DNA from 4 places in the Streptomyces chlorus genome. Region 4 is predicted to be linked to each of the others. Evidence: riboswitches for the same ligand, from Rfam matches in the RefSeq annotation. Region 4 holds a riboswitch; each other region holds the start of a gene.
The links. Region 4 has a riboswitch for cyclic di-AMP ahead of ACFPZI_RS30575 (M23 family metallopeptidase). Riboswitches for the same ligand answer to the same signal wherever they lie in the genome.
Positions count from the first base shown of each region.

Region 1: another riboswitch for cyclic di-AMP. It lies ahead of ACFPZI_RS03015 (transglycosylase family protein); the one in region 4 lies ahead of ACFPZI_RS30575 (M23 family metallopeptidase).
Region 2: another riboswitch for cyclic di-AMP. It lies ahead of ACFPZI_RS20415 (M23 family metallopeptidase); the one in region 4 lies ahead of ACFPZI_RS30575 (M23 family metallopeptidase).
Region 3: another riboswitch for cyclic di-AMP. It lies ahead of ACFPZI_RS07685 (M23 family metallopeptidase); the one in region 4 lies ahead of ACFPZI_RS30575 (M23 family metallopeptidase).

Region 1 is NZ_JBHSOA010000005.1:94,028-97,636, reverse strand. It holds gene ACFPZI_RS03020 (transglycosylase family protein) at 232-1,224, shown strand; cyclic di-AMP (ydaO/yuaA leader) riboswitch at 1,533-1,701, shown strand; gene ACFPZI_RS03015 (transglycosylase family protein) at 1,706-2,467, shown strand; gene eno (phosphopyruvate hydratase) at 2,811-3,609, shown strand, end outside.
Region 2 is NZ_JBHSOA010000042.1:261,156-264,764, forward strand. It holds partial or broken gene ACFPZI_RS20410 (GntR family transcriptional regulator) at 1-657, opposite strand, end outside; gene ACFPZI_RS20415 (M23 family metallopeptidase) at 915-1,688, opposite strand; cyclic di-AMP (ydaO/yuaA leader) riboswitch at 1,701-1,863, opposite strand; gene ACFPZI_RS20420 (M16 family metallopeptidase) at 2,119-3,507, opposite strand; gene ACFPZI_RS20425 (M16 family metallopeptidase) at 3,504-3,609, opposite strand, start outside.
Region 3 is NZ_JBHSOA010000012.1:189,090-192,698, forward strand. It holds gene ACFPZI_RS07670 (hypothetical protein) at 1-95, opposite strand, end outside; gene ACFPZI_RS07675 (dihydrofolate reductase family protein) at 186-1,319, shown strand; tRNA gene ACFPZI_RS07680 (tRNA-Met) at 1,385-1,458, shown strand; cyclic di-AMP (ydaO/yuaA leader) riboswitch at 1,835-1,991, shown strand; gene ACFPZI_RS07685 (M23 family metallopeptidase) at 2,004-3,059, shown strand; gene ACFPZI_RS07690 (PrsW family intramembrane metalloprotease) at 3,154-3,609, opposite strand, start outside.
Region 4 is NZ_JBHSOA010000084.1:14,146-17,754, reverse strand. It holds gene ACFPZI_RS30590 (helix-turn-helix domain-containing protein) at 1-281, shown strand, start outside; gene ACFPZI_RS30585 (DUF6126 family protein) at 278-400, shown strand; gene ACFPZI_RS30580 (tyrosine-protein phosphatase) at 476-1,273, opposite strand; cyclic di-AMP (ydaO/yuaA leader) riboswitch at 1,795-1,959, shown strand; gene ACFPZI_RS30575 (M23 family metallopeptidase) at 1,962-2,918, shown strand; gene ACFPZI_RS30570 (SGNH/GDSL hydrolase family protein) at 3,206-3,609, shown strand, end outside.

The DNA of each region.
Region 1 (3,609 bases), on a different contig from region 4:
GTGCAGGTGACCGTCAGGCCCCCTTCGGACACGGTCTGTCGAGCCTTGGTAGGAGCGAGGTAAAGGTGACGCTCACTCAGCTCTGTGATCTTAGTGTGATCTGCGCGGCATTAACTTGTGACAGACGTTCGACTGCGGATACGTTCACCCATCAAGCACGGCACCTCGCTTTCACAGCAGCGCAGTTCGAACCGCCGTGCGAGTAACTGTTGTCCTGCGAAAGGTCTCCGCATGCTCTCCGGCAATGGTCGTCACCGCCGCCCCCGCCAGGCTCCGGCTCTTCTCGTCGCGGCCGGAGTGACCGGCTCGGCCATCGCGATTCCCCTTCTCGGGGCCGGCGCGGCCAGCGCGGCCGACGGCTCGACCTGGGACCGGGTCGCCGAGTGCGAGTCCGGCGGCTCCTGGAGCCAGAACTCCGGCAACGGCTACTACGGCGGTCTGCAACTGACCCAGGAGGCCTGGGAGAAGTACGGCGGCCTCGACTACGCGACCAGCGCCGACCAGGCCAGCCGGGGCCAGCAGATAGCGGTGGCCGAGAAGATCCTCGCCGACCAGGGTGTCGGCGCGTGGAGAGCCTGTGGGCTGCTGGGGGGACTGAACCAGGAATCGTCCGTGCCCGGCGTGGACACCGGCGTGGACACCGGCGTGGAGGACGGCTCGTCGGCCAAGCCCGGTTCCGAAAGGACCGCCACCCCGTCGCCGTCGCAGTCCTCCGACTCCTCGGCGGACGCGGAGGACGCCACGGAGGGCAAGGCGAAGGGGAAGGAGGGGAAAGAGGGGGAGAAGGGTGGATCGGCCGGCCCCAGTGCTTCCTCCTCCGCTTCCCCCTCTCCTTCGGCCTCGGCCAAGGGTGAGGAATCGGACAAGTCCGAGCAGAAGGTCGACGCTTCGGCCTCGGCTGGCGGCGAGGACTCCGGCGGCGGCCGTCACCGCGGCGCCAACGCCGAGGAAGAGGTGCGTGAGGACCGTGACGCCGGATCCTCCGGCCGGCACGCTTCGCGCGGCGGTCTCGGCTTCACGCGCGGCCTTGGCAGTTCGTCCCCGTCGAGCGACTCCGGCGCGGGCTCCGGGAGCGGCTCCTCGGCCGCCTCCGACTCCCTTGCCCTCGGCGGCGGATGGCTCGCCCAGTACAGCGGAGGGGACGAGATCCTGGGCGCGGCCGCCTCGAACCTCATCCTTCCCGGTCAGACGCTTTCGTTCGGGTTCGAGTCGGACAACGGCTGACATCCGGGTGCCGGCTGGGCGTGCGGGCCTTTCCCGGCCGGGCGGCAGGGCTGAGCGGTAGCTGGGCACCGGTTGAGTGGTGACTGGGCGGCAGTTGGGTCGGCGTGCGAAAAAGCGTGTCGACGGGGCCAGTTGAGGTCATGATTCGCGAAGAATGTCTGATTTAAAGGCGATGAGAGATAGGTCTCAGAAGCCCTGATCGTCTTTGATAATCCGCCGAGCGCGTGTCTACGGTCAGGACCGCTCGCCATCGCGGGCCCCGGCTGCCGCCACGCCGAATCCTGCCAGTGGCAGCACGGGAACAGTCGTCGCGTCATGCGCCGTAGGCAGGAGCGGGGGACCCAAGGTAGGCGCCAAATCCGGTGGAGAAAGCCGGATGTGGCTTGGGGTGAAGCCGCGTCCCGTGAGGGACGCGGCCGGGCAACTCAACCGGCCCGAACCCGACAGCTCACCTCGTAGGCGTCGGTGAGGGGATCCATTCATGCTGTTTTCCGGCAAGGGCAAGCACCGTCGTCCGTCCAAGGCCACCCGTGTCATCGCCGTCGCCGGCGTCACCGGTGTCGCTGTCGCCGCCCCGCTGATGGCGGCCGGCAACGCTTCCGCCGCCACCGCCTCCGAGTGGGACGCCGTCGCCCAGTGCGAGTCCGGCGGCAACTGGTCGATCAATACCGGCAACGGCTACTACGGCGGTCTGCAGTTCTCCGCCTCCACCTGGGCCGGCTACGGCGGCACGGCGCACGCCGGCACCGCCGACCAGGCCAGCAAGGCCCAGCAGATCCAGATCGCCGAGAAGGTCCTCGCCGGCCAGGGCAAGGGTGCCTGGCCGGTCTGCGGCACGGGCCTGTCCAACGCGGCCTACACCGGTGGCGGTTCCGCCGAGGGCTCGGGCAACCAGAGCTCCGGCAACCAGGACAGCGGCTCCTCGCAGAAGTCCCAGAAGCAGGAGTCCCCGAAGCAGAAGTCCCAGGAGCGGAGCGCCGAGGCCGCTCCCGAGCGTTCCGCCGAGCAGAAGGCCTCCCGCTCCGACGAGCGTCCGGCCGCCAAGAAGACCGTCACCACCCCGACCGGCGAGAAGGTCGAGAAGGGTGACGGTGAGTACAAGGTCGTCAAGGGCGACACCCTCAGCTCGATCGCCTCGGAGCACGACGTCAAGGGCGGCTGGGGCAAGCTGTTCAAGCTGAACGACGAGATCGTCGAGGATGCCGACCTCATTTACCCGGGCCAGCAGCTGCACCTGAAGTAAGGCCGCAGTCGCAGGTCCTGGCCCCGTCCCCACGGGTGCCTGCCCCGCCCCGGCGCGTGTCCCCCGTACGCGCCGGGGCGGGGCTTTTCCGTGTTCGACGCCGGATCCGGTTCGTGCGCGGTGCCGGACCCGGACCCGGTCTCCGGTCTCCGGTCTCCCGGTTTTCCGGTTTTCCGTCTCCCGGTTTTCCGATACCGCCTTTGTTCCGTTCGGAAACAATTTACTCTCGGTTCTGTCCGTGAAGCGGCCGACCGGATGGCCGATCGCCCCGAGCCGGATAGGCTCGGGTCCGCAGGGCCCCGTGGCCCCGCTGAACCACGTCACATCCATGAAGGAGATGCTCGTGCCGTCCATCGACGTCGTCGTAGCCCGGGAAATCCTGGACTCCCGAGGTAACCCCACGGTCGAGGTCGAGGTCGGCCTCGACGACGGCAGCACGGGTCGTGCCGCCGTCCCGTCCGGCGCCTCCACCGGCGCCTTCGAGGCCATCGAACTCCGTGACGGCGACCCCGACCGTTACCAGGGCAAGGGTGTCGAGAAGGCCGTCCTGGCCGTCATCGAGCAGATCGGCCCGGAGCTCGTCGGCTACGACGCCACCGAGCAGCGCCTGATCGACCAGGCGATGTTCGACCTGGACGCCACCGACAACAAGGGCTCCCTCGGCGCCAACGCCATCCTCGGCGTCTCCCTGGCCGTCGCCCACGCCGCCTCCGAGGCCAGCGACCTGCCCCTCTTCCGCTACCTGGGCGGCCCCAACGCGCACCTGCTGCCGGTGCCGATGATGAACATCCTCAACGGCGGTTCGCACGCGGACTCCAATGTGGACATCCAGGAGTTCATGATCGCCCCGATCGGCGCGGAGTCCTTCTCCGAGGCCTTGCGCTGGGGCGCCGAGATCTACCACACGCTGAAGAAGGTACTGAAGAGCAAGGGCCTGGCCACCGGCCTCGGCGACGAGGGCGGTTTCGCCCCGAACCTCGGCTCCAACCGTGAGGCCCTCGACCTCATCCTCGAGGCCGTCAAGGAAGCCGGTTACACCCCCGGCGAGCAGATCGCCCTCGCGCTCGACGTCGCCGCCTCCGAGTTCTACAAGGACGGCACGTACGTCTTCGAGGGCAAGGAGCGCTCCGCCGCCGAGATGA
Region 2 (3,609 bases), on a different contig from region 4:
CTGTCCGCGCGCTCAGCCCTGCCGGACCCGGCGGTGAAGCGCAGGCGGTGGGCGGCGGCTGCGCGCTCGATGTGCAGCACCATGACCGCACGCGCGCGCTCGCCGTCCCCGCGCACCACGGCGTCCACGACCGCGCCGTGCTCCGCCCAGCACTCCACGGGGTCCCTCGTCCCCCGCACCTCGTACATCCAGCCGATCCTGTGCCGGAGCCGGATCAGCGTCGACGTCAGCGCCGGACTGCCGGACGCCCGGGCGAGCGTCTCGTGGAACCAGCCACCCAGTGAGCGCAGGTCGTCGCTGTGGCCCTGACGGGCCCGCTCCTGGCCCAGCCGGACCAGGCCGCACAGCACCTTCAGATGGGCCTCGGTGCGGCGCTGTGCGGCACGGGAGGCTCCGAGCGGCTCCAGCAGCAGCCGCATCTCCAGCAGGTCGGCGGCCTCCCGCTCGGTGGGTTCCGCGACGCATGCGCCCGCGTGCCGCCGGGTCACCACGAAGCCCTCGGCCTCCAGGGTGCGCAGGGCCCTCCCGGACGGGGACGCGCGAGACGCCGTAGCGGCGGGCGAGGAGTTCCTCGGTGAGCCGGCCGCCACGCTCGTAGACACCCGAGACGATGTCGTCCCGGATCGCCGTACACACCGAGTGCGCCGGAATACGCATGACCGACCTCCGAATTAATCCCCGCATAACATCAACGGGTGACGCCCGCTCCATAACTCTATTGCAACGTGCGGGAATTTCCGACGGCGAGCCGGGAATCATGTCCGTTTTTTGGACAACGGGCCGCCCGCCGGAAAGTCCGATGGCCCCGGCTCGCAGAGCGAGCCGGGGCCATTCCACGGAAAGCGGACACCTGGGGTGTCAGGGGATCACCCGAATGTCGAGGTGCACACGGAGGCCAGGGGGTACGTGCCCGGTCAGACGTTCGCGCCGTGCGCGCGGAGGTACGCGACGGGGTCGATGTCGGAGCCGTACTCGGCGGTGGTGCGGGCCTCGAAGTGCAGATGCGCGCCGGTGACATTGCCGGTGGCGCCGGAGACGCCGATCTGCTGCCCCGGGGTGACCTGCTGGCCCACCGAGACACCGACGGACGACAGGTGGCCGTACTGGGTGTACGTGCCGTCGTGCATCTTGATCACAACCTGGTTGCCGTAGGCGCCGCCCCAGCCGGCCTCGACGACGGTGCCCATGCCGACCGAGAGCACGGGGGTGCCGCTCGCGGCGTGGAAGTCGACACCGGTGTGGCTGCCGGAGGACCAGACGGCACCGCCGGACAGGTAACCGGTCGAGACGTAGGAGCCCGCGATCGGGGACACGAAGGTGGTGAGGCGCTTGCGCTCGGCCTCCCGCGCGGCGCGCTCCTCGGCTTCGCGGGCCCTCTCGGCCTCTTCGGCCGCCCTCTCCCGCGCGGCTTCCTCGGCGGCTTCGCGGGCGGCGGCCTGGGCCGCCTCGCGTGCGGCCTCGTGCTGGGCAGCCGCCTGGGCGTCGACCTGGGCGGCGGCCTCGTCGCCCAGGGTGATCACGGGGGTGAGGCCGGTCTGTTCCGCGGCGGATTCGGCGGCGAGCGCCGGAGCCGCGAGGGAGCCGATGACACCGGTGGTGGTGAGGGCCGCGACGCCCGCCGCCCTGGCGGTGCCGCGATGCACACGGCTGGGACGACGGTGCTTCCCGGGGGCGCGGGTGAACGCCATGTACAGGGTGGTCCTTTCCTTCCCTCTCGCCTACCGGGTTAGCTGACAGGTTCGGAGCAGGAAGGTCTCCTACGGGCCCCCTCGCGACACGCGCGGGCGTCCGATTCACCTCAGGGACGGTTGGGTCCCCGGCTCCCCTGGCTCGCGCCGTACGGGGACTCGGCGATGACTGTCCGGTGCCGCGGGTGCGGCGCACTGCCCGACGAACAGACCGCATGAAGCTAAGCGGGGCATCCTTCAATCCCCAAACTGATCCCGGCTTTTGTAGCGCATCCCACAGGGCAGACATGCACTTCCCGCCCCAATTCGGGCATAAGCGGGCCCTGGTGACTTTCACGCCACCAGGGCCACGCGCGCGTGCGCTCCGCCGGGTGCCCACGGGGCCCCCGCGGACTGCCTCTCAGCGGCGTCCCGGCCGCTGACGGGCCGTCTATTCGGCGGCCACGACGGTGACTTCGCCGATGCCGAGCGCCTCGACGGGCTCCTTGATCTTCGCCGCGTCGCCGACCAGGACGGTCACGAGTCGGTCCACCGGGAAGGCGTTCACCACCGCCGCGGTCGCCTCCACGGTGCCTGTGGCGGCGAGCCGCCGGTACAGCTCGGCCTGGTAGTCGTCGGGCAGATGCTGCTCCACCTGGTCGGCCAGGGTGCCGGCGACGGCCGCGGCGGTCTCGTACCTGAGCGGCGCCACACCCACCAGGTTCTGTACGGCGACGTCACGCTCGGCGTCGGTGAGGCCCTCGGCGGCGAGGGTGCGCAGCACCGTCCACAGGTCCTGCAGGGCGGGGCCGGTGTTCGGGGTGTCGACGGAGCCGCTGATGGCGAGCAGCGACGCGCCGGTGCCGTCCGGGGCGGACCTCAGGACCTGGCCGAACGACCGTACGCCGTAGGTGTAGCCCTTCTCCTCGCGCAGGACGCGGTCCAAGCGGGAGGTGAGAGTGCCGCCGAGGCAGTAGGTGCCGAGCACCTGCGCGGCCCACACGCGGTCGTGCCGGTCCGCTCCGACGCGGCCGATGAGCAACTGTGTCTGTACGGCGCCGGGGCGGTCCACGATCACGACCCGGCCGGAGTCGTCGGCGGTGACCGGCGGAACGGGCCGCGGCTGGGCGGACGATCCGGTCCAGACGCCAAGGGTGTCGCCGAGCAGCTCGTCCAGGTCGGTGCCGGTGAGGTCGCCGACGACCACCGCGGTGGCGGTCGCGGGGCGGACGTGCTTCTCGTGGAAGGCGCGTACGGCCGTCGAGTCGATGCCGGCGACGGTCTCCTCGGTGCCCTGGCGCGGGCGGGACATGCGCGACGTCGCCGGGAACAGCTCCTTGGAGAGTTCCTTCGCCGCGCGGCGGGACGGGTTGGCCAGCTCGTGCGGGATCTCGTCGAGGCGGTTGCGGACGAGGCGCTCGATCTCGCTGTCGGCGAACGCGGGTGCCCTGAGGGCGTCGGCGAGCAGCCCGAGCCCCTTGGTGAGCCGTGAGGCCGGCACCTCGAGGCTCAGACGGATGCCGGGGTGGTCGGCGTAGGCGTCCAGGGTGGCGCCGCAGCGCTCCAGTTCGGCGGCGAACTCCTCGGCGGAGTGCTTGTCGGTGCCCTCGGAGAACGCCCGCGCGGTGATCGTGGCGACACCGTCGAGCCCGGCCGGTTCGGCCTCCAGGGGCGCGTCGAGCAGCACCTCGACGGCGACGATCTGCTGGCCGGGGCGGTGGCAGCGCAGCACCGTCAGACCGTTGCCGAGGGCGGTGCGCTCGGGGGCCGGGAAGGCCCAGGGCCGGGCCTCGCCCGCCTGCGGCTGGGGGTGGAAGTCCATCGTGGCGAGCTCGGTCACTTCGCCGTCTCCTCGTTCTCGTCGGTGCCGGCGGCCGCGGCTTCTTCGGTGCCGGCGGCTGCGGCTTCTTCGGTGCCGGCGGCTGCGGCTTCTTCGGACTCC
Region 3 (3,609 bases), on a different contig from region 4:
GGACCGAGTACGGCGAGGACGAGGACGTATCCGGCGATGAACGGCGTGTCGGCGGCGGCCCGCGCCGTACGGTTCGCGCCACATGGCGGTGGCACACGTACGGCTTCCCTCCGCGCGGGGACACACCGGGTGCAAGACTCTCTTCGCCCAGCCCAGCCCAGCCGTCCCTGTCAGGAGCGCCGTCGATGCCCCACCCGTACGTCCTGCTGTCCGCCGCCGTCTCGCTCGACGGGTATCTCGACGACACCGGCCCCGAGCGGCTGCTGCTGTCCGGCCCGGAGGACTTCGACCGGGTCGACGAGGTACGGGCGTCGGTCGACGCGATCCTGGTCGGCGCCGGCACGATCCGTGCCGACAACCCCCGGCTGCTGGTCAACGCGCCCGAGCGGCGTGCCGTCCGGGTCGCCTCGGGCCGCCCCGCATACCCGCTGAAGGTCACCGTCAGCGGCTCGGGCGACCTGGACCCGGCGGCGCGGTTCTGGCACACCGGCGGCGCGAAGGCCCTCTACACGACCGACAAGGGCGCCGAACGCGCCCGCGCCCACGGTCTCGCCGCCGACATCGTGCCGCTCGGCGCCGACCTCGACTGGCGGCGGCTCCTGACGCACCTGTACGACGCGTACGGCGTCCGGCGGCTCATGGTCGAGGGCGGCGGCCTGATCCACACCCAGCTCCTCACCCAGGGCCTCGCCGACGAGCTCCAGCTGGTCCTCGCCCCGCTCTTCGTCGGCGACCCGGGCGCCGCCCGCCTCTTCGGCCCCGGCACCTACCAGGGCGGCCGGCTGCGGCTGCTGGAGACCCGTCCCATCGGCGACGTCGTCCTCATGCGCTACGAGCCCACCGCCCCCGGCGCCGGCCCGCTCCCCGTCGCCGCCGACCACCACTGGCTGGCCCTCGCCTGCGAACTGGCGGACCGGTGCCCGCCCTCTCGGACGGCGTTCAGCGTGGGCGCGGTGGTCGTGGCGGCCGACGGCACCGAGCTGGCGCGCGGCCACTCCCGCGAGGGCGGCGACCCGGTGGTGCACGCCGAGGAGGCCGCCCTCGCCAAGATCGACCCCGTGGACCCGCGGCTCGCGACCGCCACCGTGTACTCCAGCCTGGAACCCTGCGCCCGCCGCGCCTCCCGTCCGGCGCCCTGCGCCCGGCTGATCCTGGACGCGGGGGTACGGCGGGTGGTCACCGCGTGGCGGGAGCCGGACACCTTCGTGGCGGGCGCCGACGGCAGCGGAGTGCTGGCCGCGGAGGGGGCCCTGGTCGTCGTCCTGCCGGAGCACAAGGAGGCCGCCGAGGCACCGAACAGCCATCTGACCGGCCGGTGACGGAGGGGCGGCGGTCATGGGTGTGCGAAGTGCCCCGCGGATGCCGTATGCTGGTTACACAACGACGCGGGGTGGAGCAGCTCGGTAGCTCGCTGGGCTCATAACCCAGAGGTCGCAGGTTCAAATCCTGTCCCCGCTACTGAAGGCCGAGGGCCGGAATCCGAAAGGGTTCCGGCCCTCGGCCGTTCCTGTTCCTGTCTCCCGTTTCCGTCTTCCGTTTCCGTCTTCCGTTCCCGTCCTCCGGTGGAGGTTCCGAGGGCGCGTTCTCCGGGCCCTTCCGCGCCGATGTCACGCCGGGTGATCGCAGCGCCTCGCTGCGCATAACAACTGATGCACCGTCAGATAAGGTGTGACGGATGAGGGGAAGTCAACTCACCCGTTTTGGGGCGGTCGTGGTGCTTAAGTCCGTATGGAAATCGTTAACGATCAAGAGGAACGGCTTGGAATACGACCCCTCCGTCTATTAACGTTCGATAACGCAGCGCGGTCGTCCCAGCCGTCACACGAGTCGGCTCCGTGCGCACGCGCCGAATCCCGCAAGGGAACCGGGGAACCAACACCTTGGGGTGAATCGCGTGAATGCCCCGTGGAGACACGGACGGTATACGCGCGTAGGAGACCTTCCTGCTCCGAACCCGTCAGCTAACCCGGTAGGCGATAAGGAAGGAAAGGAGTGCGCCCCACGTGGCGTCGAACCGTCCTGCCCCTGAGGCCCCCTTCATGCCGAGCCAGCGCGACAGCGAGACCTTCGGCTACGACAGCATCCGCACCGACGAGGGCCCCTTCGAGGAGTGGAACCCCACCGCGGAGTCCCTGCTCCCCGTACGCGGTCGGCACCGCGTCGGCAAGCAGCGCGGCGGCGGCCTCGCCCGCAGCTCCACCGTCCTGGGCGTCGGTGTCATAGCCGCCGTCGCCGGTGGCGGTATGGCCAGCGCCCAGACCGGCAAGCCGCCGGTCTCGATCTCGATGCCGGACCTTCCCTCTGTCGGTTCCCTCATCTCCGACGAGGAAACCCCCCAGGGTTCCGCCACCCCGCTCAGCAGCATCGGCACGGTCGCCGACGAGGCCGAGCAGGGCAGCACCTCCGGCGCCGGCGAGGTGCTGCGCGCCCGGATCATGGCTCAGGTCGAGCAGCAGCAGAGCCAGGCCGAGGACAAGGCCGCCGCCGAGGCCGCCGCCCAGGTGGAGAAGGAGGCCAAGGACCAGGCCGCCGCCGCGAAGAAGGAGGCGGAGGAGAAGGTCGCCGCCGCGAAGGAGAAGGCCGCCGCCGCGAAGGAGAAGGCGGAGGAGGAGGCCAGGCAGAAGGCCGAGGCCGAGCGTCTGGCCGAACTGGCCAAGCAGTACGCACTGCCGACCTCCTCGTACACCATCTCCTCGACCTTCGGTCAGGCCGGCGCCTACTGGTCCTCCGGCCAGCACACCGGCCTGGACTTCGCCGCCCCCACGGGCACGCTGATCAAGGCGGTCCACACCGGCACGATCACCTCCGCCGGCTGGGACGGTTCCTACGGCTACAAGACCGTGCTGACCCTCGACGACGGCACCGAGATCTGGTACGCCCACCAGTCCTCCATCAGCGTCAGCGTCGGCCAGCAGGTCAACACCGGCGACGTGATCGGCCGCGTCGGCTCCACCGGCAACTCCACCGGCGCCCACCTCCACCTGGAGGTGCACACGGCCGGTTCCGCCGGGGGCATCGACCCGATGGCCTGGATGCAGTCGAAGGGCCTCACCGTCTGAGACCCCGGCCCCGGCCGGTCTTCACGCCCTCGCAGCCACAGCCCCGGCAGTCCTGACGACGACCCCCCGACGTCAGGGCTGCCGGTCCGGCGTTTCAGGGGCGGTACGGGTACGCGTACGGGTTCGGCCCGGACGCCGGGTACCCGGGGTGCACGGAGTGCGGGGGGTTCATGGCGCCGTACGGCCCGTACGCTCCGTACCCCCCGTACGCGCCGGGTAAGCCGTACGCGCCGTACAGCGGCCAGGACGGGGCGGGCGGTGCGGTGACTCGGGCCGCGTGTTCCAGAGCCGGGCGGGCCGTGTCGCGGCGCTGCCACAGCTCCCGTAGCAGCTCGTGCTCCCGTGCGGTGAAGTCTGTACCCGCGCGGCCGCGGCGCCCCCGGTGCCGCAGGAACGCCAGCGACGTCGCGTACGCCCCGTACTGCGCCACCGCGCGGGCCGCGGCCCGGCCGCCGTGCCGGCGCGCGTACCGCCGGGCGACGCGCCGAGCCCGCATCGAGCCGAGCGCGTAGGGCTGGGCCGGGGACAGCCAGCCGGCCCTGACGTACGC
Region 4 (3,609 bases):
AGGCCCTGCGGGTCCAGGTCCCGTATGGGGCCCAGGGCGACATCGTGCGGGTCCACCCGGGCGAGGAGTGGCTGTACATCCTCAAGGGGCGGCTGCGGCTGCGCCTCGGGGACGCCCTGCACCGCCTCGCCCCGGGCGACAGCGCGCACTTCGACTCGCTGACCCCGCACCGTATCGCCGCCGAGGACCCCGACGGGGTCGAGCTGCTGTTCGTCCATACCCTGCTGCAGAGTCCCACGGCCGCCCTGTGCCTGGGCCCCACCCAAGGAGATGTGTCATGAAAGACATGGAGGAGAAGTTTCCCCGCGCCCTGTGGGTGAGGCTGTTCGTCTACGTGGTGGTGGGGCACCTCTTCGCGGGCTTCATCTATCTGCTGTTCGAGCTGGGCGCGAAGCAGTAGCCCCCGGTCGAACACAGCAGGAGCCGAGCGATCCCGTGATCCCCCGGTCGAGCACCTGCTCGACCGGGGGATCGCTCAGTCCAGCATGCGCTCGCGCAGCCGCTCCCGGTTCTCGGGGGTGAGCCCGAGCGCCTGCTCGAGGTAGGGGTCCACGCCGCCCCAGGTCTCCTCGATCGTCTCCAGCGCGGCCGACAGATACTCGGCGCGGGCGTCGAACAGAGGGTCGAGCAGCTCCATGACCTCGGGGGAGTAGGCCGAGGCGGAGGTGCCGCTGCGGCGCACCTTGTAGCGGCGGTGCGCGGCGCTGGACTTCAGATAGTCGTCGAAGATCGCGTCCCGTTCCACGCCCAGCGCGAGCAGCGTCACCGCCACCGACAGGCCCGCGCGGTCCTTGCCCGCCGCGCAGTGCATCAGCGCGGGCACACACTCCTCGGCGAGCGAGATCAGCACCCGGGAGTGCTCGGCGGTGCGTTGCCTCACCGTCATGCGGTACGAGGCGATCATCCGCTCCGCCCCCTTGTCGCCGGCGAGGATCGAGCGGAGCTGGTCCAGGTCCCCGTCGCGGACCATCCTCCAGAACGTGGCGCCGTCGGCCGGGTCGCTCAGCGGCAGATTCACATTGCGCACGCCGGGCAGTTCGATGTCCCGCCCGTCCAGCTTGTGGTCGGCTGCGTTGCGGAAGTCGAAGACGGTGTGCAGTCCCAGGGAGGACAGGAAGGCGGCGTCCTCCTCGGTGGCGTGTGCGAGATGGCCGCTGCGGAACAGCACCCCGTGTCGCACTCGGCGGCCGTCGACGGTCGGCAGGCCGCCCACATCACGGAAATTGCGCACTCCGGTGAGCTCGGGTTCGGTCGACGGGATCTGCTGCGTCACGGGGGCCCCTCTCCCACTCTGCGCCGCCGGCGCGTCGGCGTCGGCGGGTGTCACCCGACGATACGACATGCCCGGCAGGGGCAATGAGTTGGCGACGGGGCCGTCGGAGTGGAGACGGGGCTGTCCCGGTGGAGCCGCCGGTGTGGAGTCCCCGGCGCGGACGGACCCGTGCCGGGCCCCCGGACCGACCCGGCCGAATCATCCAATATTTCCCTATTGGTGCGTTCTGCCCCTTTAGGGCGTTTCGCCATAACGTGCCCCGATAGAAGGGGAGATGGGAATGGGGTGGTGAGCATCGTCATAGAGGTGACGATGTGCTGTCGCCATGTTCACGTAATTCCGATATTTCGCAAGGGGATTCGGGGGGTGCCGAAATCCCGGTGCGACTCTGGGTGACGATTTTCAGGTCAATGGATCACGAAAAAGCGCCTTCGCTCGGAAGATCGCGCTTGTCCCTTTGCTTCTCGGTCGCCTACGTTCGCCATCAATCCGGACGGACGCCTAATCCTGCCGCTGTCCGGAACCTTCACACTCTGACCCGTATATGGCAGGAGCGGGGGACCCACAGGTACGACTGCCTGTTCCGGTCTCCGGAACGGCTTGGGGTTAAGTCGCGCTTTCGGCGCGGCCGGGCATCTCCAGTCCGCACCCGACAGCTCACCTCGTAGGCGCCGGAGAGGAATTCGTCATGCCCGCAAAGGGTAAGCACCGCCGTCCCAGCGCTTTTCGTTTCACCCGTTCCATCGCCGTCGCCGGAACCGGTGGCGCCGTACTCGCCCTGCCGCTTCTCGGCGCCACCGGAGCGAACGCCGCCACTCCGCAGGCCGCACCGGAAAAGGCCGTCCAGTCGTATTCCGTCGCCGGTAAGACGTCTGACGGCGTGCAGGCCGACGACAACAAGAACGGCGACGCCCGCACGTACATCGTGAAGGGCGGCGACTACCTGGCGAAGATCGCCGAGTCCGAGAACGTCGACGGCGGCTGGAAGCAGCTCTACTCCGACAACCGCGAGGCCGTGGGCGGCGACCCGTCGCTCATCCACCCCGGTCTGAAACTCTCGGTCGACGGCAAGGCCACCGCGACCAGCGCACAGAAGAAGTCCTCTTCTCCCGAGAGGTCCTCTTCATCCGCTCCGTCCTCCGCGGCGAAGCCGTCGACGGCCGGGGCGGCCCCCGAGCAGTCCGCGCCGAAGTCCTCCTCCGGCTCGACCACCGCGAACCAGGTCGCGACCGCCTCCGGTTACAGCTCGCCGGTGCCCGGCGGCGGCTTCGGCACCGCCTACAAGGTGGCCGGCAGCATGTGGTCCAGCGGCTACCACACCGGTGTCGACTTCGCCGTTCCGACCGGCACCTCCCTGAAGGCCGTGGGCGCGGGCACCGTCGTCTCCGCCGGCTGGGCCGGCTCGTACGGCAACCAGGTCGTCATCAAGCTGAACGACGGCCACTACGCCCAGTACGCCCACCTGTCCTCGCTGTCCGTCTCCGCCGGCCAGACCGTGAGCGGCGGCCAGCAGGTCGGCCTCTCGGGCTCCACCGGCAACTCGACCGGCCCGCACCTGCACTTCGAGATCCGCACCACGCCGAACTACGGCTCGGACGTGGACCCGGTCTCCTACCTCCGCGGCAAGGGCGTCTCCATCGGCTGACCCCCGAGGCAACCTGCCTGACGCGCCACCGAAGGCCGGACCCCGATCCCGGGGTCCGGCCTTCGGTGCGCCCGTAGCGAGGGAGTGCTGGGAGCGCCGGGGGTGTTCCGTGCGTCACGTCGCTCGCCGGTCAACGTCCCCGCCCGGAGGGCTATTCCGGATTGGCCAATGCTTTGCGAGTGGCTTATCTCACCGCCCGTCAATGCCTTCCTACGGTCGCGTAGGTCACATTCGAAGGTGAATCATGTCCGGTTGTGGCAGACGATTCGAAGAAAGACAGCAAGGCAGTGATCGGGTCGTACGTGGCGGTGGGGGACAGCTTCACCGAGGGCGTCGGCGACCCCGGCCCCGACGGGGCGTTCGTCGGCTGGGCCGACCGATTCGCGATACTTCTCGCCGACCGGCGTCCCGAAGGCGACTTCCGGTACGCAAATCTCGCGGTGCGCGGAAAACTGCTCGACCAGATCATGGCCGACCAGCTTCCGCGGGCCGTCGAATTGGCCCCCGCACTGGTTTCGTTCTGTGCGGGCGGCAACGACATCCTGCGCCCCGGCAGCGATCCGGACGAAGTGGCCGAGCGTTTCGAGCGGGCGATCGCCACGCTCGCGGCGGTCTCCGGCACAGTTCTGGTGACGACCGGGTTCGACACCCGTGGTGTGCCCCTGCTCAGGCATCTGCGTGGCAAGATCGC